One region of the Mesorhizobium sp. C395A genome, then DNA from elsewhere that is predicted to be linked to it. Evidence: predicted binding sites of a transcription regulator. Region 1 holds the regulator's gene; each other region holds the start of a gene.
What was found. The regulator PhoB, encoded in region 1, activates phosphate uptake and scavenging genes when phosphate is short. The targets are predictions, from matches to a motif close to TGTCATNNANCTGTCAT.
Positions count from the first base shown of each region.

Region 1 (6,036 bases):
CGCAGTGCCGGTCGGGCTGATGTCGGCGGTCTACATGTCCGAATATGCCTCGCGCGGTGTGCGCTCGGTGGTCAAGCCGGCGTTGGAACTGCTGGCCGGCATTCCGACCATCGTCTACGGCATCTTCGCCGTTGTCACGCTCGGACCGTTCTTGCGCGACCTGTCGGCGGCACTCACCGGCGGCTCGCCCTTCATCCAGGGCCAGAGCATCTTCACCGCCGGTCTGGTGATGGGCGTCATGCTGATCCCGGTCGTGTCCTCTTTGTCCGACGACATCATCACCGCGGTGCCGCGCGCAATGCGTGACGGCTCGCTCGGCCTCGGCGCCACCCGCTCCGAGACGATCAAGCGGGTGATCCTGCCGGCGGCACTGCCCGGCATCGTCGGCGCCATCCTGTTGACGGCGTCGCGCGCCATCGGCGAGACGATGATCGTCGTGCTGGCGGCGGGCGTCGCCGCCAATCTGACGGCCAATCCGTTCGAGGCGATGACGACCATCACCGTCAAGATCGTCAACCAGCTGACCGGCGACCTCGAGTTCAACTCGCCGCAGACGCTGGTCGCCTTCGCGCTCGGCCTGACGCTGTTCGCGCTGACGCTGGTGATGAACATCGTCGCCCTCTACATCGTGCGCAAGTACCGGGAGCAGTACGAATGACCGACATCCCCCTGGACACGATGGCGGGCGCCGTCGCGCGTCCGCGCCGCGACATCGGGCTGAAGGCGCGCTACGCCGCCGAACGCCGGTTCCGCATCTATGGCGTGATTGCGATCTCGGTGGGCCTGGCGTTCCTGGCCATCATGTTGATCACCATCGTCTCGAAAGGCTACACCGCCTTCTGGCAGACGACGGTGACGCTGCCGGTCACCTTCGACGAGAAGGTGATCGATCCCTCCGGCAAGCGCGCGACCGACCCTACCGTGCTGATCAAGGCGAACTATCCCAAGCTCGCCGAAAACGCGCTGGTGGCCAAGCTCGGCATCGATCCGGCCAACAAGCCGATGATGCTGAAGCTCAAGGGCTTCCTGTCGGAAGGCGCCCGCGTCCAGCTGCGCGACATCGTCTCCGCCGATCCGTCGGTGATCGGCAGGACGCGTGACGTCGACATCCTGGCTGCCGCGAACCTCGACTCGGCCTTCAAGGGCCAGATCGACCTCGGCGTCGATGAAGCGCGCCGCAAGGTGTCCAACCAGCAGATCGACTGGATGAACAAGCTCAAAGCCGACGGCGTGATGGCCGAGCATTTCAACACCGGCCTGTTCACCTATGGCGCCTCCAGCCGGCCCGAAACGTCGGGCATGGGCGTGGCGATCATCGGCTCGTTCTACATGATGGTGATCGTGCTGTTGCTGGCGCTGCCGATCGGCGTCGCCGCCTCCATCTATCTGGAGGAGTTCGCCAAGAAGAACCGCTTTACGGACCTGATCGAAGTCAACATCAACAATCTCGCGGCGGTGCCGTCGATCGTCTTCGGTCTGCTTGGCCTTGCCGTGTTCATCAACTTCCTCGGCATGCCGCGCTCGGCTTCCTTCGTCGGCGGCCTGGTGCTGACCTTGATGACATTGCCGACCATAATCATCGCCACGCGCGCCGCCCTCGCCGCGGTGCCGCCGTCGATCCGCTCGGCGGCCCTAGGTCTCGGCGCCTCCAAGATGCAGATGGTGTTCCATCACATCCTGCCGCTTGCCGCCCCAGGCATCCTTACCGGCACCATCATCGGCCTGGCGCGTGCGCTCGGCGAGACAGCACCGCTGCTCTTGATCGGCATGGTCGCTTTCGTCGCCGATTATCCGACGACGCCTTTCGATCCGGCGACCGCGCTGCCGGTTCAGATCTATATGTGGGCAAACGAGGCTGAGCGCGCTTTTGTCGAGCGCATGTCCGGCGCCATCATCATCCTGCTCGTCTTCCTCATGGCCATGAACATCACCGCGATCGTGCTCCGGCGCCGCTTCGAGCGGCGCTGGTAGAAAAAAGGCAATTTGGTATGAACATCATGACCGAACAGTCCCTTGAGAATGCAGTGGGCGACAAAATGAACGCCAAGTCGAACGAAGTCATCAAGATGCGCGGCGACAAGGTCGGCGTCTTCTACGGCGAGAAGCAGGCGTTGTTCGACGTCAATCTCGACGTGCGTCAGAACCAGGTGACGGCGCTGATCGGCCCGTCCGGCTGCGGCAAGTCGACCTTCCTGCGCTGCCTCAACCGCATGAACGACACCATCGATTTGGCGCGGGTGACCGGCAAGATCACGCTCGATGAAGACGACATCTACGACAAGAACATCGATGTCGTCGAACTGCGCGCCCGCGTCGGCATGGTGTTCCAGAAACCCAACCCGTTCCCGAAGTCGATCTACGAGAACGTCGCCTACGGCCCGCGCATCCATGGGCTGGCCAAGCGCAAGTCCGACATGGACCAGATCGTCGAGCAGAGCCTGAAGAAGGCGGCGATCTGGAACGAGGTCAAGGACCGCCTGCAGGAGCCCGGCACCGGCCTGTCCGGCGGCCAGCAGCAGCGCCTGTGCATCGCGCGCGCCATCGCCGTGTCGCCGGAGGTGATCCTGATGGACGAGCCCTGCTCGGCGCTCGATCCGATCGCCACCGCCCGTGTCGAGGAGCTGATCGACGAACTGCGCCAGAACTACACGATCGTCATCGTCACCCACTCGATGCAGCAGGCGGCGCGCGTGTCGCAGCGCACGGCGATGTTCCATCTCGGCTATCTCGTCGAGGAGGGCGCCACCGACAAGATGTTCACCAACCCCGACGACAAGCGCACCCAGGACTACATTACCGGCCGCTTCGGCTGAGCCGTCCGGCGGGTGAATTTTCAGGCACGAGGACCAAGATCATGGGTGAACATACCGTCGCCTCCTTCGATGAAGAGCTCGGGCAGATCAGCAAGCTGATCCGCGACATGGGCGATCTGGCAGGCTCGATGGTCAGCGGCTCGACCAGGGCGCTGCTCAATTCGGACAATGCGCTGGCACAGCGTGTCGTTTCCGACGACGCCATCATGGATGCGCGCCAGCGCGAACTGGACGACCGCGCCATCACGCTGATCGCCAAGCGCCAGCCGATGGCCAACGATCTGCGCGCCGTGGTCGGCTCGATCCGCATGGCCGGCGACCTCGAGCGCATCGGCGATCTCGCCAAGAACATCGCCAAACGCGTCGGCACCGTGGGCTTGAGCGTCACGCCGCGCGACCTCTCGCACTCCATCGATGCCATGGCGCAGCTGGTGCTGATCCAGGTGCAAGGCGTCGTCGAGGAATATGCCGCCACCGATGCGGCAGCTCTTGCAAAACTCAGGAATGACGACGAGCGCATCGACGTCAAATACACGTCCGTGTTTCGTGAGCTCTTGACCTACATGATGGAAGACCCTCGCAACATCACCGCCTGCACGCATCTCTTGTTCTGCGCCAAGAATCTTGAGCGCATCGGCGATCATGTCACCAACATCGCCGAAAATGCGTATTATGTGCTGACCGGCCAGCAATTGCCCGCCAATCGTCCGAAGCAGGACGAGACGGCGATGGCCACGCCGGCCTGATGAGGGTGAACTGCCTATGATCGCGCCACGCATCATGGTCGTGGAGGACGAGGAGCCGCTAGGCGTGCTCCTCCGCTACAACCTCGAATCCGAAGGCTATCACGTCGAGGTGGTGACACGCGGCGACGAGGCCGAGATCCGCCTGCAGGAAAACGTGCCCGATCTCCTGGTGCTCGACTGGATGGTGCCCGCTGTTTCCGGCATCGAGCTCTGCCGGCGGCTTAGAGTGCGGCCCGAAACCGAGCGGCTGCCGATCATCATGCTGACCGCGCGCGGTGAGGAAAGCGATCGCGTGCGCGGCCTGTCCACCGGTGCCGACGACTATCTGGTCAAGCCATTCTCGACGCCGGAGTTCATGGCGCGCGTGAAGGCGCTGCTGCGCCGCTCCAAGCCGGAAGTGCTGTCCAGCGTGCTCAAGGTCGGCGACATCGTGCTCGACCGCGAGTCGCACCGTGTCTACCGCAAGAAGAGCGAGATCAGGCTCGGACCGACCGAGTTCCGGCTGCTCGAATTCATGATGCGCCATCCCGGCCGCGTGTTCTCGCGCAGCCAGCTGCTCGACAATGTCTGGGGCGAGACGATCTACATCGACGAGCGAACCGTCGACGTCCATGTCGGGCGCTTACGCAAAGCGGTCAACAACGGCCGCATGCCGGATGTCATCCGTACCATTCGCGGCGCCGGCTACGCGATCAGGGAAGACTAGGATGCTGCGCGTCGCGCCGTTGCCGGCCATTCAGGCGACATGCTTGCCGGATTTGGCCTGAATGCCCGGCGCGAAAATCTCCTGATCGACGAAGCCGAGCGCGCGCATGGCACAGCCTTCGCGGATCAGCGGCAGCTCGTTGGGCTCGGTGTCGAAGGAGATCGACTTCGAGTGCTGGCCGCCGGCGGTCTGGGCGATCGCTTCGCGCAATGCCGGCTCGATCAGGTCGAAGGCGGCGGCGCTGACGCCAACCATGGCGACAGGCGCCGGGTCGATCAGCGCAAACAGGCTGCCGAGGCCGAAGCCGAGCGCCTCACCGGCCTTGCGATAGGCTTCGCGCTCCGGGCCATCGGTTTCGCGGGCGCGCGCGGCGAGTGCGCGCATATCAGCGTCGCCGATATCGACCGGCTCGGCATCTTCGCTCATCATTTTGGCGCTGCGCCAGATGGCGTAGTTTCCGGCATAGGCCTCGACGCAGCCGCGCCGCCCGCAGCGGCAGAGCGCGCCGCCCGGACGGTGGATCATGTGGCCGAACTCGCCGCCCGAGGAATGGGTGCCGGTGAACAGTTCGCCTTTCAGCACCAGCCCCATGCCGATGCCGTGCGACAAGAGGATCGCGATGAAATTGTCGCGGTAGCGCTCGGGCTGGCGCCATTGCAGGGCCACCGCCATCATATTGCAGTCGTTCTCCATGGTGGCAGGAATGCCGAATTCCGCTTCCAACATGTCGGCGAAGGCAATGTCGGTCAGTGGCGTGATTGGCGACCACAGCATGGCCCGCGCCTGCGAATCGGTGATGCCCTGGATGCCCATGGCAATGCGGGCGATGCTCTGGACATCGAGGTCCGGGTCCGCGAGACGCCGCCCGACGATTGCTACGCATTCGCCGATCAGCTCGTCGCGCGGCATGGTCAGCGTGTCGAGCCGGCGCTGTTCTTCCGCGACCACCTGGCCGGCATAGTCGATGACGGTGACGGAGAGGAAGTTCAGCGACAGCACCACGGTCATGACCGCCGCCGCTTCCGGGTTGAGGCCAAGGCCGACCTGCGGCCGGCCGCGTTTCAGCGAGCCGGTCTCGCCAGGCTTGCCTTCAATCAGGATGCCTTCTTGAATTAGATCAGACGAGATTGCCGATATCGTCGAATGGCTGAGGCCGGTGGTCGCCGCAATCTCGGTCCGCGACGGCTGGCCGCCCCGGCGCACGGCCGAAATCACCATCGCACGGTTGCGACGGCGCAGATCGTCGTGGCGGATCCCAACCGACATTTGTTTTCCTCCCGGCCTCCTCGCGCCTCATGATAGTGAAGGCGTTCGACGGCACCAGCCAAATATTGGCAGACGCCGGCAGCCCTGTCATTGTTTATTGCGGAGCTCGAAAAAATTCGGCAACGCCATCAGAATCCATCATAATCGATGTTGACAGTGCCTTATCATTGAACCAGTATTTTTTCGAGGCTCGAAAAAATGGAGCCTCTTTGTGCAGGCCTTCGGGCCGGTTTTGTCGCGCCGTGGGCGGCGCAGGGAGGGTTATAATGAACAGATTTGCAGCCGCCATGCTGGCGGGTGTCGCCATGTCGCTGGCGCTGATGTCGGTCGCGCAGGCGAAGGACAAGGTCATCGGCGTGTCGTGGTCGAACTTCCAGGAAGAGCGCTGGAAGACCGACGAGGCGGCGATGAAAACGGCGATCGAAGCCGCCGGCGACAAGTACATTTCGGCCGACGCGCAGTCCAATCCCGGCAAGCAGCTGACCGACGTCGAAAGCCTGATCTC
Region 1 covers NZ_CP100473.1:4,099,119-4,105,154, reverse strand. Annotated here, with positions in the region: gene pstC (phosphate ABC transporter permease subunit PstC) at 1-658, shown strand, start outside; gene pstA (phosphate ABC transporter permease PstA) at 655-1,971, shown strand; gene pstB (phosphate ABC transporter ATP-binding protein PstB) at 1,989-2,813, shown strand; gene phoU (phosphate signaling complex protein PhoU) at 2,855-3,559, shown strand; gene phoB (phosphate regulon transcriptional regulator PhoB) at 3,576-4,265, shown strand; gene NLY37_RS20025 (ROK family protein) at 4,296-5,531, opposite strand; gene xylF (D-xylose ABC transporter substrate-binding protein) at 5,798-6,036, shown strand, end outside.

Region 2 (6,036 bases), 2.2 Mb from region 1:
ATAGAGATAGAGGTCGGCGACGTTCTTGATGGCGATGTCGCCCACCGGCACGTCGGTATAGTAGTCGGCGCCGTTGCGCCCGCCGGCCTTGAAGGGTGCTGCCGCCGACAGCAGCGGCACATCCTTCCACTGCGTGCTTTTTAATATGTCCTTGAGGTACCAGCTCTGCGCCTGGTTGACGATCTGCACCGACGGATCGTCGGCGACCAGCGCGAAATAGGAATAGAGCGGCGCCGAGGTCTTGCCGACCGGTCGGCGGACATAGGCAAGTGTCGCCTCATGGTCCGCCTTGAGCGCATCGACGACGCGCTGGTCGTCCGCCACCGTCGGCTTGTTTGCCTTGTCGACGCGCTCGTAGATCGGCCTTGCCTCAGATGTGGCCGAGGCTACGCGCCATTTCGATCCGTCCCGTTCCAGAAGCAGATCGATCAGTCCCATATGCGAGCCCCAGAAACCGCCCATCACGGCGGGCTTGCCCTGCAGCGTGCCTTTCTCGGTGTCGACGCCTTCGAGCGCCTGAAAATCCTTCTTGCCGGGGAAGACCAAATGCTGATGGCCGGTGAACACCGCATCGATGCCTTCGACGCCGGCGACGAAGAAGGAGGCGTTCTCCATGCCGTCGCCCTGCTTGATATCGATGCCGGAATGCGAGAGCGCGATGACGATGTCGGCGCCCTCCTCCTTGATCTGCGGCACCCATGCCCTGGCCGCCTCGACGATGTCGCGCGTCCTGACATTGCCTTCCAGGTTCTTCAGGTCCCAGACCATGATCTGCGGCGGCACGAAGCCGATGATGCCGATCTTGATCGGCTGCTCGACGCCCGACCCGTCCTTGATCTTCTTGTCGAGGATGACATAGGGCTTGAGGTAGAGCTTGTCGTCGCGCGGGTTGGCGGCAAGCTCGGTGCCGCGGATCAGATTGGCGCAGACGAAGGGGAAATTGGCTCCGCCCAGCACCTTGTCGAGGAACGACAGGCCGTAATTGAACTCGTGATTGCCGAGCGTCGAGCATTCATAGCCCAGCAGGTTCATGCCCTTCATGATCGGATGCAGATCGCCTTCCTTGAGGCCCTTCTCATAGGCGATGTAATCGCCCATCGGATTGCCCTGCAAAAGATCGCCATTGTCGATCAGCATCGCATTGGTGGCTTCCTTGCGCACCGCCGCGATCAGTGAGGCCGTCCGCGACAGGCCCATCGTGTCGTTGGCTTTGTCTGCGTAGTAGTCGTAAGGCAGCACATTCACATGGATGTCGGTGGTCTCCATGATCCTCAGATGCGCCTGATTGGCCTGCGCGCGGGCGGAAAACGGATGGAGCATGATCAGCGCCCCGCTGGCGGCCGTACCGGCAAGAAAACTACGGCGGGAGACGGGGTAATTGAGATGCGGCATTGGTTTTCCTTCCCAGCGACGTGACAAGATCCCAGCCCCGAGCGGAAGCTTCGCGCCGAAAACCGGCCATGTCCATCGGGAAGTCAGTCGATCAGCTAAAGGTGACGGTTGGATGAATATCCTTGGCCGCGGTTGAGAACCTCAGCCCTTGTCATCGTCGCCCTGGGTGATCAGCCGCGCGCTGCGCTGGCCGGTGAAATAGATCCATAGCCAGCTAAGCGACACCGAGAGCCGGTTGCGAAAACCGATCAGGAAGTAGATATGCGCCACGCCCCACAGCCACCAGGCAAGCCATCCCGTGAGCTTGATCGAGCCGAAATCGATCGCGGCTGCCCACTTGCCGATCGTCGCCAGGTCGCCGGCATGTTTGTAGCGGAAAGGGCGCGGCGCGCTATCGCCGGCCAGCCGCGCCCTGATCGTCGCGGCAACATGCTTGCCCTCCTGCTTGGCCGAGGGCGCCACGCCGGGCACCGGTTTGCCGTCCGGCCGCAAGACATGCGCGGTGTCTCCGATGACGAAGATTTCAGGACTGTTCGGCACGGTCAGATCGGGCTCGACCATTGCCCTGCCCGCCCGGTCCACCGGCGCGCCCAGCCACTCTCCCGCGGGTGAAGCCGCCACGCCGGCGGCCCACAGGATGGTTCGCGCCGGCAGATGCGTATCGCCAAAGACGACGCCTTCGGCATCGAGGCGCGTGACGGCGCGGCCAAGCTCGACCGTGACGCCCCGCCGCTCCAGCGCCTTGCGCGCATAGTCGGACAGCTTTGGCGCGAAATTGGCTAGGATCCTGTCTCCGGCCTCGACCAGCACCACACGCGCCTCACGCGTGTCGATGTTGCGGAATTCGCCGCGCAGCGTTTCATGCGCGAGTTCGACAATGGTGCCGGCAAGCTCCACGCCGGTCGGGCCGCCGCCGACGATGACCAGTGTCAGCAGTGCCTGGCGCTTGGCCGGATCGGTCTCGCGCTCGGCCTGCTCGAAGGCGAGCAGGATGCGCCGGCGAATGGTGGTTGCATCTTCAAGCGTCTTCAGCCCGGGCGCGAAAGGCTCCCATTCGTCGTGGCCGAAATAAGCATGACGCGCGCCGGTGGCGAGCACCAGCGTGTCGTAGGGAACAGAACTGCCGTCCTCAAGCAGCACGCATTTGCCTGGACGGTCGACGCCGGTGACGTTGCCGAGCAGGGTCGTCACGTCCTTGCGCTTGCGCAGCAGATGACGGATCGGCCAGGCAACTTCCGAGGTCGCCAGCGAGGTGGTCGCCACCTGGTAGAGCAGCGGCTGGAAAAGGTGATGGTTGCGCTGGTCGATCATGGTGATGCGCACGGGTGCGCCGGCCAGCGCCCGGGTGAGTTCGAGACCGCCGAACCCTGCGCCGACGACAACGACATGATGGCTGGTTTCACTCATCGCATTCACCCCTGTTTGTCTCCCTTTATCTAGTGATTTTTGTGCACCGCAACAATGTCGCGGCGCGCTAGACTGCCGCGCGTAAGGCTGCCCAGGACTCGTCGCCGGATGTCGCGAATGCCTATGTCGGCAAGCCTGGACGGGTATAGCCTTGCAGGGGCTGGAACCACGGGAGTGAAGCATGGCCAACGACGATGACAAAGATGGCAAAGGGCGGGCGCAATATTCTTCGCCGCCTTGCTTCATGCACGAACTCGATCCGGAATTTCGCGCGCCATTGACCGACTGGACCGATGTGCGCCGTTGGCGCAAGGCCGAGCGCGAGCGTCTGATCGCGGCACGGTTGGCGGTTTCGGCCGATGCGCGGGTGGCGATGTCGCGGGCTATCACCGAAGGCCTCGACGCGGCAATCGGCGACATTGCCGGCCGCATGGTCAGCCTCTACTGGCCGTTTCGCGGCGAGCCGGACCTGCGGTCGTGGATGGCGTCGATCAACCAGCGCGGCGGCCGCACGGCACTGCCCATCGTGATCGAGAAAGGCCAGCCGCTGATCTTCCGCGCTTATGTGCCTGGCGACCGGCTGGAAAAAGGCGTCTGGAACATCCCTATCCCCGCCGAAGGCGACCCGGTGCTGCCCGACATCGTCATCTCGCCGATCGTCGGCATCGACCCGCGAAACTACCGCCTGGGCTATGGCGGCGGCTTCTTCGACCGCACGCTGGCTGCCATGCCGTTCAAGCCATTGGTCATCGGCGTCGGCTACGAACTGCAGCGCATAGCCACCATCTACCCGCAGCCGCACGATATTCCGATGGATAGGCTGGTGACCGAGGCTGCTCAGGGCTAGGCCAGTTCCGGCTTCATGCCCATCGCCGTGCGATCGACGATCTCGCGCAGGGCAAACGACGAATTGATCTTGGTCACGTGCGGCATCGCCGACAGCCACTCCTTGTGGATGCGCTCATAGTCGACCAGATCCTTGGCGGCGATGCGCAGGATATAGTCGTATTCGCCCGACATCAGGTGGCAGGACAGCACATTGGGGCAGCGCTTGATCGCCGCCTCGAAATCCGACAGCGTCTTTTCGAATTGTCCCGACAGCGATATGTGCACGATCGCCGTCATCTGGTGGCCGAGCGCTGCATTCGAAAGCCGGGCGTGATAGCCGCGGATGGTGCCGGATTTCTCCAGATTGTCGAGCCGGCGCGAACAGGCCGACTGCGACAGGCCGACCCTTTCGGCGAGCGCCGCATTGGGTATGCGGCCATCCTTCTGCAGTGCCTCGAGAATGGCGATATCGATCCTGTCGAGCGGCATTGCTCGTGATTCCTGCGAAACTTCCTTGATTTCGCGCAACGATTATCGAAACGCGTGACCCCGCGCAAGCGCATTCGCAAACACCTGCGCAACGATTCGTGGTTCACTCGCTTGATACAGGGAACGAGCCCGAAGGGCCGGATCAGGAGAAGACTATGCGCGTCGGCTGCCCCAAGGAAATCAAGAACCACGAATACCGAGTCGGCCTGACGCCGGGCTCCGTCCGCGAATATGTCGCGCATGGCCATGAAGTGCTGGTCGAAAGCGGCGCCGGCGCCGGCATCGGCGCCGATGACAATGCCTACCGCGCCGCCGGCGCCACCATCGCCAGGACCGCCGCCGACGTGTTCGCCAAGTCGGACATGATCGTCAAGGTCAAGGAGCCGCAGCCCAACGAATGGGCGCAGCTGCGCGACGGTCAGATCCTCTACACCTATCTGCACCTGGCCCCCGATCCGGAGCAGACCAAGGGCCTGCTCGCGTCCGGCGTCACCGCAATCGCCTATGAGACCGTAACCGACGACCGCGGCGGCCTGCCGCTCTTGGCGCCGATGTCGGAAGTTGCCGGCCGCCTGTCGATCCAGGCCGGCGCGACCGCGCTGCAGAAGGCCAATGGTGGCCGCGGCGTGCTGCTCGGCGGCGTGCCCGGCGTACTGCCCGGCAAGGTCACGGTGCTCGGCGGCGGCGTCGTCGGCCTGCATGCCGCCCGCATGGCGGTCGGCCTCGGCGCCGACGTCACCATCATCGACCGCTCGATCCCGCGCCTGCGCCAGCTGGACGACCTCTTTACCGGCCGCGTCCACACCCGCTACTCCACAGTCGAGGCGCTTGAGGAAGAATGCTTCTCGGCCGACATCGTCGTCGGCGCCGTGCTCATCCCGGGTGCTGCTGCACCCAAGCTGGTCACTCGCGAAATGCTGTCGGGCATGAAGAAGGGCTCGGTGCTGGTCGACGTCGCTATCGACCAGGGCGGCTGCTTCGAGACTTCGCACGCCACCACCCATGCCGAGCCGACCTATGAGGTCGACGGCGTGATCCATTACTGCGTCGCCAACATGCCGGGCGCCGTGCCGGTGACCTCGGCGCACGCGCTCAACAACGCGACGCTGCATTATGGCCTGCAGCTGGCCGACAAGGGCCTGAAAGCGCTGGTCGACGACCACCATTTGCGCAACGGCCTCAATGTCCACAGGGGCAAGATCACCAATCGCGCCGTCGCCGAAGCACTCGGCTATGAGCTGGTCGAACCGAAAGTGGTTCTGGCTGCCTGACAGACGCCTTAATCGACTCAAGCAGTTCTGCCTCCCTCACCCGCCGGTTGCGCCGGCGGGTTTTTTATTGGCCGCGTGCTCACAAATTGCGGGCTCTAAGGCAACATCACGGCGAAACGGCCCGGCTTGGCGGTGCTTTTGCCTGCCGATGTGGCATTTTTGTCATTCCAATATTGGCGAGCGTCCTGTTAGAACACGGACGGGTTTGTTCTTATGCTAAGGGGCTAAAATGTTCATCTCTGCTAAATCCGTTCTTCTCGGGGCCGTTTCGGCAATGGCTTTGATATCGGTAGCGCATGCCGCCGATGTTGTGCAGCCGGTGGAAGAACCTGCCGGTTTCAACTGGAGCGGCGCCTATGTCGGCATCGGCGGCGGCTTCGGCGCCACCGTGCATCGCATCAGCGTCGACCCGGTGATCGACTTCAACGGGATCGGCGGCAACGGCGTGTTTGGCGAAATCACCGCCGGCTACGACTATATGGTCTCCGAGCGCTTCCTGCTCGGTGGCTTCATCGACGCCAACATCGGGAATATCGGTCCGTCGATCAGCCTTCCGGGCGCTGATATCGACCTGACGAACGCTTATGGCTTCGACGTCGGCTTGCGCGCCGGCTATCTCTTGAACCCCGATACGCTCGGCTATGTGCTC
Region 2 covers NZ_CP100473.1:1,886,193-1,892,228, forward strand. Annotated here, with positions in the region: gene NLY37_RS09310 (bifunctional 2',3'-cyclic-nucleotide 2'-phosphodiesterase/3'-nucleotidase) at 1-1,392, opposite strand, end outside; gene NLY37_RS09315 (NAD(P)/FAD-dependent oxidoreductase) at 1,534-2,799, opposite strand; gene NLY37_RS09320 (5-formyltetrahydrofolate cyclo-ligase) at 2,981-3,646, shown strand; gene NLY37_RS09325 (Lrp/AsnC family transcriptional regulator) at 3,643-4,116, opposite strand; gene ald (alanine dehydrogenase) at 4,272-5,387, shown strand; gene NLY37_RS09335 (outer membrane protein) at 5,662-6,036, shown strand, end outside.
Region 2: the regulator PhoB is predicted to act here: its motif matches at 1,494-1,510, upstream of NLY37_RS09310 (bifunctional 2',3'-cyclic-nucleotide 2'-phosphodiesterase/3'-nucleotidase).

Region 3 (6,036 bases), 1.5 Mb from region 1:
CCGAATTGATCGAAGGTAAGGACAAATCGCGCGCGGCAATCATCGCCACCAGCACCAACTTCGTTGGCCTTGGCCTCGGCGCGCTGGCATCGGGCCTGCTCGCCGAATATGCGCCCTGGCCGTTGAGACTAACGTTTGCGGTCTATCTTGCCTTGCTGGTGGTGGTGACGCTGCTGATCTGGCGTACCCGCGAAACCGTGTCCCGGCCGGGCAGGCTGACCGACGTTTCGTTGCGGCCACGGCTATCGGTGCCGAGCGATATCCGCGCTGCCTTCGTGGCGCCGGCGGTCACCGGTTTCGGCGCCATGGCGCTGGTCGGCTTCTATGCAGCCCTGGCGCCGAGCATCCTGGCGCAGCAACTGCATGTGGCCAACCATGCCGAGGCCGGCGCGCTGTTCTTTGAACTGTCGATCGTTGCGGCCGCGACCATTCTGGCCACGACCCGACTGTCCAGCCGCGCCGGCATGCTGGCCGCGCTGGCGCTGATGATCCCGGCCGTAGGGCTGATGGTTGCTGCTCAGTTTTTCGCGTCGATGTCCCTGATGGTTGCCGCCACCGCTGTGTGCGGCGTGGCGGCGGCGCTCGGCTATCGCGGCGGCCTGCAGGTGGTGAACCAGATCGCACCTGCCGAGCGTCGCGCCGAATTGGTGTCGGCGTTCTTCATCTGCTGCTTCTGCGGCAATGCGCTGCCGGTGATCGGCATTGGGCTGCTGTCGAGTTGGGCCACTCCGACGACGGCAAGCCTGGCCTTCGCCGGCATGATCACGCTGTTCTCTGTCGTAGCGCTGGGGTTCGGCGTCAAATACGCGCGCTGAGCCTCACCCGTTTGGCGTCTCGGGCGCCATGTTTGCCCGTCCGCGCGGGATGCCGAGGCCGGTGTCGGGCGGCTCGCCGGCGGCCGGCCGGTCCTCGATCATGTGCATGGTGCGCCAGCGGCCGAAGCGATAATAGGCGGCGGCCAGCACCAGCGAGGTGATCGATCCCGCCGGAAAACTCCACCACAGCGCTTCCTCGCCGATGTAGCTCCTGAAGAAGTAGGCAAAGCCGGTACGCACGACCAGCACGGAAATCACCAGAATGATCAGCGGCGGCATCACGGCACCGGTGGCGCGCACGGTGGCGAACAGCACGATGGTGACGCCGAACAGGATGAACGACCAGGACGCCACCTTGTTGATGTGGGCTGCAATGTCGATTGCGGTGCTGTCGCCGCTAAGGAACAGGCCGAGCACCGGCCTGTCGAAGAAGAACAGCAGCGCCACCAGGGCGCCGGTGAGCACCAGGTTGAAGCCGACGCCGGAGGCCGCGATGCGACCGATGCGGTCCCACCGCCCTGCGCCGACATTCTGGGCCGCCATCGACGAGACTGCGGCGCCGATCGCCAGCGCAGGCATCTGGATATAGGTCCACAGCTGCGCCGCGATGCCGTAGGCGGCGGCGACCTGCGAGCCGTAGGCGTTGACGATGCCCATGACGGTCAGCGCCGCCGCCGAAATGACGATCATCTGCAGGCCCATCGGCACGCCCTTGAAGACGACGATCCTGAGCAGCGCCGGATCCGGCCGCAGCAGAGCGAGGTTGGCGCCGGCGAGCCGCAGCGGATGCTTTCTGGCATAAAGCACGACGAGGATGGCGATCACGCTCACTGTCTGGCCGATCAGCGTCGAGGTGGCGGAGCCGGCGATGCCGAGCTCGGGGAAGGGGCCGATGCCGCGAATGAGCAGCGGATTGAGGATGATGTCGAGCACGACGGCGAGCGCCATGAAGAAGAATGGCGTGCGCGAATCACCCGCACCGCGCAGCACCGTCATCACGAAGGACAGAAGATTCATCATCGGCACGGCGACGAAGATGATACGCAGATAGGAGCGCGCCAGCGGCAGCGCATCGGGCGGGGTGCCCAGTGTGTTGAGGATGGCGTCGACCCAGATCCAGCCGCAGACGGCGAAGATAGCCGAGACGAGGAAGAAGAAGCTGGCGCTGGTGCCGACGATGCGCCGCGCCTCGGGCAGGTCGCGGGCGCCGACCGATTGCGCCACCAGGATGGTCGCGGCCATGCCGATCCCGAACACGGTGCCGAGAATCAGGAACAGCACCAGATTGGCGTTTGAGGTCGCCGTCAGCGCCGATTCACCGAGGAAGCGGCCGACCCAGACGGCGTTGATCGAACCGTTGAGCGATTGCAGCACGTTGGAGCCGAGCACCGGCAGAGCGAACAAAAGCAGCGTGCGCGGAATCGGGCCGCTGGTGAGATCGCCGGTGCGCCGGCGCGGTGGTATTTTTTCGTCCATGGGCTGTTCGGCGAAGGTTCATCTCAAAGTCCGCCCGGCAATGATCGCCGATTTGACGGACAAGGTCGATGCGGCATTGGAACATGCCACCTGGCGGCTTCACGCTAATCAGTTCTCAAAACATCCGGAATGGGATATGGGTCGTCGCCGCGTGGGGTCGCATATCCTGTTGGATATGATGAATAGGCTGGGGGGATCATGTCCGACAATCCGCTTTTTTCCGAGCGCCTGAACCGGCGCGCGTTTCTTGGAATATCCGCTTTGGGTGCCGCTTCCATGGCGCTTTCAGCCTGCACCACGACCGATGTCGTGGTGCCGCCAACGCCCGCCCCGGCGCCTGAACCGGCTCTGGGCGATGCCGCCACCATGTATTCGGCGCGCGTCGATGAGGGCTTTTCATTGCCGGCAATCCCCGTGGCCAAGCTCGATCCGAAGTTCGTGCGCCAGATCGTGGACGATCCGACCGGCGAAAAACCCGGCACGATCGTTGTCGATACATCCGAGCATTTTCTCTATCTGGTGCGCGACGGCGGCAAGGCAATGCGCTATGGCGTCAGCCTCGGCAAGGCCGGGTTTGGCTGGACCGGCAGCGCCGTGATCCAGGCGCGCAAGAAATGGCCGGTGTGGACGCCGCCGCCCGAAATGATCCAGCGCCGGCCGGAACTGGCGAAATATAAGGACGGCATGCCGCCGGGACCGCAGAGCCCGCTCGGCGCGCGGGCGCTCTATCTGTTCCGCGACGGCAAGGACACGATGTACCGGCTGCACGGCACGCCGGAATGGGATTCCATCGGCAAGAACGCGTCGTCGGGCTGCGTGCGCTTCATGAACCAGGACATCATCGACCTCTACAGCCGGGTCAACGGCGTAGCCCAGGTCTATGTGCGCCCGAACCTGTCGGCCGCGGGCAAGATCATGGCTGTGTCGAGCCGGACCGCCGAGCCGATCGATGCCGGCGTGCCAAGGGATGCGGAGATCTTGAAATAGGTGCCTTCACGGCATCGCTGATCGCCGACAAACGGTTAGAGGCGGACGCGCCGGGCGCGTCCGCCTTTCCGTATACGGCTACTTGTTGGCGAGGCCCGGAAGCGTGACCTGATAGACCAGGAACATGGTGTCGACATCGGCGCCGTCGTCGGCCTTGTAGGGCGCGCCGACCTGAAAACCGTCTTGGGTGAGAAAGTCGTTATCGTTGCCGACGAACAGGAAATAGTCGTCGGGCACCGCCGGATCGAGCAGGCTGACCACAGACATTGCTTCCCACTTCTCCGAGAGATTGTTCTTGTCGTTCGGCTTGCCGTCATGCAGGCCGAAACGGCCGAGTTCCTTGTTGTCGTTGATGTCAATGAACGGCGTCAGCTTGGCCGGGGTCACCGAGGGGTCGAGCACGCCCTTGGGCGCCAGCGGCTTGTCGGCGGCATCGAAGGCGCCGCCGGCGATGTCGGTGGCGCCAGAGACGTCGACGACGAAAATCTGGCGCAGCAGCGAAGTATCGCCCTTCACCCCCTGGCCGTTTCCGCTGTCGCGCGCCAGCATCAGGAAGGTCTTGTCGGACAGCGCCACGATTTCGCTCTGCGCGGCGACCTTGGTCTTGTCCTTGGCGTCCTTGAACACCGGCAGCGGCACGGCATATTCATGCACCAGCTTGAGATGGGCCGGGTCGGAGGCGTCGTAGACCAGGGCGCGGGTGTTCTGGCGCGTCGCGGGCGAATCGCCGCCATCCTGGCGGGGCGCCGACTGCAGCACAGTGATCAGCGACTTGCCGTCCGGCGTCAGCGCCATGCCTTCGAGGCCTTGATTGTTCTGGCGGCCGGTTTCGGGATCCTTCGGATCGGGTTCGGCTGCACCGGGGCCCGGATTGTCGGAGGCGAAGTTCGGCGCGCCCTTGCGCATCGGCACCAAAGCGGCGGGCGGCTGCGTTGCCGACAACAGATGGCCGTCGGCCGAGAAGCGGTAGATGTTGGGGCCGTATTCGTCAGAGATGAACATGGTGCCGTCGGGCAGCCGCGCGATCGCCTCATTGTCGAGCGCCAGCTTGCCATTGGCCTCGGGCAGGATCGGCAGGTCGCCATTGGCCGCGCGCACGCCGTTGAGCGGATCGAGGCCGGTGGCGTCAGCGCCCTTGTCGTCGGTGAGGAGCAGGGAATCGGCAAGCGTCGCCTTGACGCCTGTCTGTTCCTGGCCGGAGGTGGGCGTGGCGCCTAGTGCGGCCGGCGTGAACTCGATGCGAATAGTGTTGAGGCGCGGCCGGTAGTCGGTGGTGCCGACGACATTGTAGCCGCGGTCGGGCAGCAACCAGAGCGAGCCCTTGTAGCCGTCCGCGCCACGGGTCCAGCTTGCGGCGTCGATCGACATGCCGGAGCCGGAGCCGAAGGTCTCGCCGAACTTGTCCTTCTGATCGGCCGGGATGCGGCCGACGCCGACCAGGCCCTTGTTGACGAAGCCACCAACGGTGGCTGTGCTGTCGGCAAGGGCAGGGGTCAGGGCGGTAAACAGCGCCAGCGCGGCGCCGAGCGACACGGTTCGGTGCGAGATTTTCATGGAGATCCTCTTTGTGACAAGCCTTGAGCGGCGCAAAGGGGCCACCGCATCGCATCGACGATGTCGCCCTCTCGCAAAGCGGTCTAGGACGCGAACATGATACTTGCGTGACAGAGCGGGCCTCTTCCTTCTCCCTTGTGGGAGAAGGGAGAGACGCACTATCAATCGCTGTCGCGCGCGATCAGCTCCAGCGGCCAGACTTCGCGGATGATGCGCGGACCTTCCGGGCCGGCAAAGGCGGGAAGCGAGGCCAGCAGCATTTCGGCCAGCCGCCGGCCCATCGGCTCCAGCGACGGACGGAAGGCGGTCAGCGCCGGCGAGAAATAACGGCAGAGCGGCGTGTCGACGATGACGATCACCGCGATGTCGTGGCCGGGCCTGATGCCCATCTCGGCCAGTGCCTTGCAGCCGCCGAGCGCCATTGCGTCATTGTTGAAGATGATGGCTGTGGGCCGGTCCTTGGACAGCATCACGCGCGGCGTCACCTGGTAGCCGCCTGCCTCGTTGATGAACCCGTCGGCGATCAGGCCGGGGTCGACTTCGATGCCATGCCGCTCCAGCGCCTTGCGGTAGCCGTCGAGGAACAGGTAGCCGAAGTTGAGATCAAGCGAAGGGCGGATGGCGGCAATGCGGTGGTGGCCGCGCGCGACCAGCCGGTCGACGGCTTCATCACCCGCCCTCTCGAAATCTATATCGAGCGAAGGATAGGTGTCGTCGCCGGATTGACTTCGGCCAAGCGTGGCGAAGGGAAAGCCGGCCTTGCTGAGATAGTCGATCCGATCGTCTTCCCGCCGTGTATTGGCCAACACGACCGCGTCGGCCCGGCGCGTCTCAACCACGCGGCGCAGCCTCTCCTGCTGATATTGGCCGGGCTCGCCCATGACGACCATCAGATCCAGGTCATCCTCGGCCAGTCGGCCCTGCAGACCGATCAGGAACGGGATGAAGAACGGTTCGCCATATTGCTGGTCCCCCGGATGCGGCTGCAGCATGAAGGCGATCGAATGGGTGGTGCCTTGCCGCAGACTGCGGCCGGACTGGTTGGGCGAATAGTTCAATTGCTTGGCGGCGGCGAGCACGCGCTGGCGGGTGTCGGCATTGACGTCGGCGCGGCCGTTCAGCGCCCGCGACACGGTGCCGATCGAAATGTTCAGGTGACGCGCAAGGTCATGGATGCTGGACGCCAAGGACAGTTCTCCCCCTG
Region 3 covers NZ_CP100473.1:2,596,487-2,602,522, reverse strand. Annotated here, with positions in the region: gene NLY37_RS12890 (MFS transporter) at 1-815, shown strand, start outside; gene NLY37_RS12885 (MATE family efflux transporter) at 819-2,291, opposite strand; gene NLY37_RS12880 (L,D-transpeptidase) at 2,490-3,278, shown strand; gene NLY37_RS12875 (esterase-like activity of phytase family protein) at 3,357-4,832, opposite strand; gene NLY37_RS12870 (LacI family DNA-binding transcriptional regulator) at 4,994-6,019, opposite strand.
Region 3: the regulator PhoB is predicted to act here: its motif matches at 4,929-4,945, upstream of NLY37_RS12875 (esterase-like activity of phytase family protein).

Region 4 (6,036 bases), 2.9 Mb from region 1:
GCGCGCCTTGGCGTGTTCGAGTTCTTCCAGCACGACGACCCCGGCGCCCTCGCCCATGACGAAGCCGTCACGGTCGCGGTCATAGGGACGCGAGGCCTTCTCAGGCGTGTCGTTGCGGTCGGTGGACAGTGCCCGGCAAGCAGCGAAGCCGGCAAGCGATAGTCTGGTCACCGGCGATTCCGCGCCGCCGGCCAGCATCACGTCGGCATCGCCGAAGATGATCAGCCGGGCGGCATCGCCAATGGCGTGCGCGCCGGTCGAGCAGGCGGTGACGACGGCGTGGTTGGGGCCTTTCAGCCCATGCCGGATCGATACCTGGCCAGATACCAGGTTGATAATGTTGCCGGGAATGAAGAATGGACTGATACGGCGCGGTCCGCGCTCTTTCAGGATGATAGCGTTCTCGGCGATGCCCTCGAGGCCGCCAATGCCGGAGCCGATCATGACGCCGGTGGCGCAGCGCTCGGCTTCGGTGCTGGGCTCCCAGCCGGAATCCTTCAGCGCTTCGTCGGCGGCCGCAATCCCGTAAAGGATGAAGTCGCCGATCTTGCGCAGTTCCTTGGGCTCGAGCACGGCTTCGGGATTGAGCGTGCCGTTGGTGCCGTCACCGCGAGGAATGACGTGGGCGATCTTGCAGGCAAGATCTTCCACTTCGAACTCGGTGACGCGCTTGGCGGCGCTGCGGCCGGTCAGAAGTTCCTTCCAGCTGTGCTCGAAGCCCATGCCGAACGGCGAAACCAGGCCAAGGCCCGTGACGACGACACGCCTCATCGCAGGTCCTCCCCGGTGATGACTGCGGATAGTGTCAGGCCGAAGCCTTGTCGATGTACTTCACGGCATCGCCGACGGTCAGGATGGTCTCGGCCGCATCGTCCGGAATCTCGACGCCGAACTCTTCTTCGAAGGCCATGACGAGTTCGACCGTGTCGAGGCTGTCCGCGCCCAGATCATCGATGAAGCTCGCCTGCTCCGTCACCTTGTCGGCATCGACGCCAAGATGTTCGATGACGATCTTCTTGACGCGCTCTGCGGTGTCACTCATTTGGGGCATCCTCGTCTTTTGTTTGTCTGTCTTCGTTAGCGGGCAGAATGCCGCTAATCAAGCTGAAAGATGGTCCTGCCGGAAACGCAACGGTGCCGGACCGGTTTTTGCCCGAACCGCCGGGTTGCGGGCCGCATTACACGAAAAATGGCTGAGGTCCAAGGCGAAATGGTCTCTTTTCACAAGCCGGCCATGTCTTCTTATCACCCGGCAATATCCCGTCAGATCATGGCCATGCCGCCGTTGACGTGGATGGTCTGGCCGGTGACGTAGGCTGCCTCGTTGGAGGCGAGATAGGCGACGGCCGACGCCACTTCAACACTCGTGCCCATGCGGCGCGTCGGGATCGCGGCCATTATCGCGTCTTTCTGCTTGTCGTTGAGCTTGTCGGTCATGGCCGATTCGATAAAGCCCGGGGCGACGCAGTTGACGGTGATGTTGCGGGTGGCGATCTCCTGCGCCAGCGACTTGGAAAAGCCGATCATGCCGGCCTTGGAGGCGCAATAATTGGTCTGGCCAGGATTGCCGGTGACGCCGACCACCGAGGTGATGTTGATGATGCGGCCATGGCGGCGGCGCATCATAGGATGGGTCAGCTCGCGGGTGAGCCGGAACACGGCGGTGAGGTTCACCTCCAGCACGCTGTCCCAATCCGCGTCCGCCATGCGCACGAACAGGCCGTCCTTGGTGATGCCGGCATTGTTGACCAGTATGTCGACGCCTTCGAGTTCGGCTTCGGCCTTCTGGCCAAGCGCCTTGACCTCGTCACGGTCGGCAAGATTGGCCGGGAACAGCTTTACCCGGTCGCCGAGTTCGCCGGCCAGGGTCTCCAGTTTCTCGATGCGGGTGCCGTGCAGGCCGACAATGGCGCCTTGCGCATGCAGCACCCGGGCAATCGCCTCGCCAATGCCGCCCGATGCGCCGGTGACGAGCGCCTTGCGGCCGGTCAGTTCGAACATTTTCGTCTCCTGATCTTAAGAGAACACCCTTCCCACGGGAGGGGTTGAATCGCCAGTGGATTATGCAAGCGCGACCAGTGCCGCCTCGACATCGGCCGGGGTGCCGGCAGCTGATGTGGCGATGTCGCGGTTGATCCGCCGCGCCAGGCCCGACAGCACCTTGCCGGCGCCGATCTCATAGAGCGTGGCGACGCCATTGGCGCCGAACCACTCCACCGTTTCGCGCCAGCGCACGCGGCCGGTGATCTGCTCGACCAGGCGGCGCGCGATCTCGTCGGGGTCGCTGCTCGGGGCTACAGTGACGTTGGAGACGACGGGCACGACCGGTGCATTCTTGGTCACCCCGGCCAGCGCCTCGCGCATGACATCGGCCGCCGGCGCCATCAGCGCCGAATGGAAGGGGGCCGAGACCTGCAGCATCAGCGCCCGCTTGGCGCCCTTTTCGGTGCACAGTTTCGCGGCGAGTTCCACCGCCGCCCTGGCGCCGGAGATCACCAGCTGGCCGCCGCCATTGTCGTTGGCGATCTGGCAGACTTTGCCGGATCCCGTTGCGGCCTCGGTGCAAGCGGCTTCGACGTCGGGCTGTTCCAGTCCGATGATCGCCGCCATGGCGCCCTCGCCGGCCGGCACCGCCGCCTGCATGGCGTTGCCGCGGATGCGCAGCAGCCGGGCGGCATCGGCGACCGAAACGAAACCGGCCGCGGCAAGGGCGGAATATTCGCCGAGCGAATGACCGGCAACGTAGGCAACCTTGTCCTTCAGCGAAAAGCCGCGCACTTCCAGCGAGCGGATCGCCGCCAGCGAGACCGCCATCAGCGCCGGCTGGGCATTGGCAGTCAGGGTCAGCGCCTCTTCCGGGCCTTCCCAGATCAGTTTCGACAGCTTTTCGCCCAGCGCATCATCGACTTCCTCGAACACCCTGCGTGCCTCGGGGAAGGCGTCGGCGAGGTCCTTGCCCATGCCGACAGCCTGGCTGCCCTGTCCCGGAAAGGTGAATGCGACGGCCATTTGGGCGCTCTCCAGCGGCTGATTTTCCTGCCTGTGACGCAAGGCGGACCGCCAAGTCAAGCCCGAAGGCGGCATTTCGGCTCTCGCTTGAACCGGAGCTGACCTCGAGTCCCTGTTCCCAAAGGGCTTTTTGCCGATCACACCTGATGAAAACCGCTCACGAATCGTTTGCTGGCTCTTCTTATTTTCGCCACAGGCGCTAGCTTTTGCATGACAGTTCTATGACAGAACGGTGGCGCGAGTGGAAATACGCGTTGCTTGGGCCGGGGGAAGAGACGTGGCTAGGATCAGGAAGGGCGCGGCCGTACCCGCGCCACAGTTCTTGGAAGACGATCCGTCCACCGGCTACCTGCCGGGGCGCAGATGGCCGGTCATCCGCTACGGTCTGGTCACGGTGCTTGCCTCCGCCATCCTGGTGTTCGCCATCGAATGGATCGTGCGGGGCGACTTCTTCGGCACGGTCGACTTCTTCCTGCAGCCATTCAAGCCGGGCTGGACCACCATCATTGTCTTTGCATTGGTGCTGATGGGACTGGACGCCGTGCTTGGCCGCAGTCACCAGAGCCTGATGATCGTGGCGCCGCTGACGCTGGCACTGGCCTTTGTCGGGCATCAGAAGTCGCATTATCTCGGCGATCCGCTCTACCCAACCGATTTTCTTTATTCGCGCCAGATCATGGCACTGATGCCGCTCCTGGTGCGCGAACGGCCTTGGACGGCGCTCGCCATGGCGGTCGGCATCGTCGCCGGCCTGTCGCTGCTGATCTATGGCTGGCGTTTGTGGCGCCGCAAGGTTCCGATCCTCAGCCGCAAAGGGCGGCTGGCGCGGCTGACGCTGGCAGTGCCGCTGCTCGCCTTCTTCGTCTCGATCATGGACTACGCCACCTTCTCGTGGACCCGCGACCGGCTGCAGATCATCCCGATCATGTGGGACCAGAAGGAGAACTACGCCTCCAACGGGTTTGCGCTGGCCTTCGCGCTCAACGTGCCGATGGCGCATGTCTCGGCGCCGGCGGGCTATTCCGACAAGGCGATCGACGCGATCGACAGGCCTGATGTGGCGGCCTCGGTACCGGATGAGAAACCCGACATCATCGTGGTGATGAGCGAATCTTTCTGGGATCCGACCAAGCTGCCCGGCGTCACAATCACGCCTGACCCGATCCCCAATGTGCGGGCGCTGCGTTCCGGCTATATGTTTTCGCCGGAATTCGGCGGCATGACCGCCAACATCGAATTCGAGGCGCTGACCGGCTTTTCCAATGCCTTCCTGCCGGCGGGCTCGATCCCCTACCAGCAATATGTGCGCACGCCGACGCCGTCGCTGGCGACCTTCCTGAAAAGCGAGGGCTACCGGGCGCGCGCCATCCATCCGGGCACCAACTGGTTCTGGAACAGAGGCGCCGTCTATGCCGATTTCGGTTTCAACGATTTCCGCTCGGAAGAGACGCTGCCGCCACTGGAAAAGCGCGGGCCGCTGGCTTCCGATGCCTCGATGACCGACGAGATCATCGCAGAGGCCGACGCCAGCGAGCGGCCGGTGTTCTTCTTCGCCGTCAGCCTGCAGAACCACGGTCCCTACGAGCCGTACCGCTATTACAATCCGACCCACAAGGTCGCGGCACCGATCAGCACATGGGCGCGGGAATCGCTGCTCAGCTACGCCGAAGGCTCCGCCGATGCCGACCGTGGCCTCGAACGATTGATCGAATGGGCGAAGAAGCGCGAGCGGCCGACGGTCATCGCCTTCTTCGGCGACCATCTGCCGCCGCTCGGCCCCGTCTATGTCGAAACCGGTTACCTGAAGGACAATGTCGCGCCGCGCAAGGAACCGACGCCGGAGGCGGCACTGGAGCATCATCAGACGCCGCTGGTCATCTGGTCTAACCGCACCGGTCCGGCGCAGGATATGGGCGCGGTGAGCCCGGCCTTCCTGCCCTACCATATCCTTACCACGGCCGGGATCACGCACCCCTACTATACCGGCTTCCTGGGCGCGCTGCGCGAACGCTATCGCGTCGTGGATCGCAATCTGCTTCTGACACCGTCAGGTGAGGCCACGGCGGACTGGGCGCGGCAGAAGGACATCGATCCGGCGATCAACGACTTCCGCCTGCTGCAATACGATATGATGTTCGGCAAGCGTAAGGCGGCTCCGGACTTCTTCCCCGAAACGATCAACGGTCGTACCCCGCATACGAGTTGATGCCTGGTCTTTTCCAACCCTGCGACGCCAGGACGCTGTCCGGAGCATGCGTTACCCTTGCCTTCCAGCCAAATTGCTATATAGACGCCCGCAATCTGCCGGTCCTTGCTGGGGGCTGAACGGAGGGCCGGAGGTTTTATCCAAAACCTTCGTGTGAAGCCAGAAGCGCTTCCGCCTCCCGTGTCTCCGCTCTCGACCGTCTCGAAATGCTCCTTTCTTCCTCGCCCCCTCGGGACCAGCGGGTCAGAGAAGTTGCAGAGGCTTTTGCCGCGAGGATCCGGGAGAGAAACGAAGAAAGGCACTGAACCACTATGGCTCTATACGAACATGTGTTCCTTGCCCGGCAGGACCTCTCGCAGCAGCAGGTCGATGCGCTTGTCGAACAGTACAAGGGCGTCATCTCCGCAAATGGCGGGTCCGTCGGCCGGGTCGAGAACTGGGGACTGAAGTCCCTCACCTACCGGGTCAACAAGAACCGGAAGGCTTACTACACGCTTATGGACCTCAACTGCCCGCCGGCAGCGCTCAACGAGATGGAGCGCCAGATGGGCCTGTCCGAGGACGTGCTGCGTTTCCTGACCGTCAAGGTCGAGGCGCATGAGGAAGGCCCGTCGGCCATGATGCAGAAGCGCGAAGAGCGCTCGGAACGCGGCGGCTTCGGCGACCGCGACCGTGGCGATCGTGGTCCGCGCTCGTTCGGCGACCGTGATCGCGGCGACCGTGGCGATCGTCCGCCGCGCTCATTTGGCGATGCCGGTGGCGATCGTGGTCCGCGCCGTCCGCGCGAAGGCGTTGAAGGAGGTGCAGAATAATGGTCGACA
Region 4 covers NZ_CP100473.1:647,925-653,960, reverse strand. Annotated here, with positions in the region: gene fabF (beta-ketoacyl-ACP synthase II) at 1-771, opposite strand, end outside; gene NLY37_RS03105 (acyl carrier protein) at 806-1,042, opposite strand; gene fabG (3-oxoacyl-[acyl-carrier-protein] reductase) at 1,264-2,001, opposite strand; gene fabD (ACP S-malonyltransferase) at 2,062-3,009, opposite strand; gene NLY37_RS03090 (LTA synthase family protein) at 3,287-5,215, shown strand; gene rpsF (30S ribosomal protein S6) at 5,527-6,027, shown strand; gene rpsR (30S ribosomal protein S18) at 6,027-6,036, shown strand, end outside.
Region 4: the regulator PhoB is predicted to act here: its motif matches at 3,220-3,236, upstream of NLY37_RS03090 (LTA synthase family protein).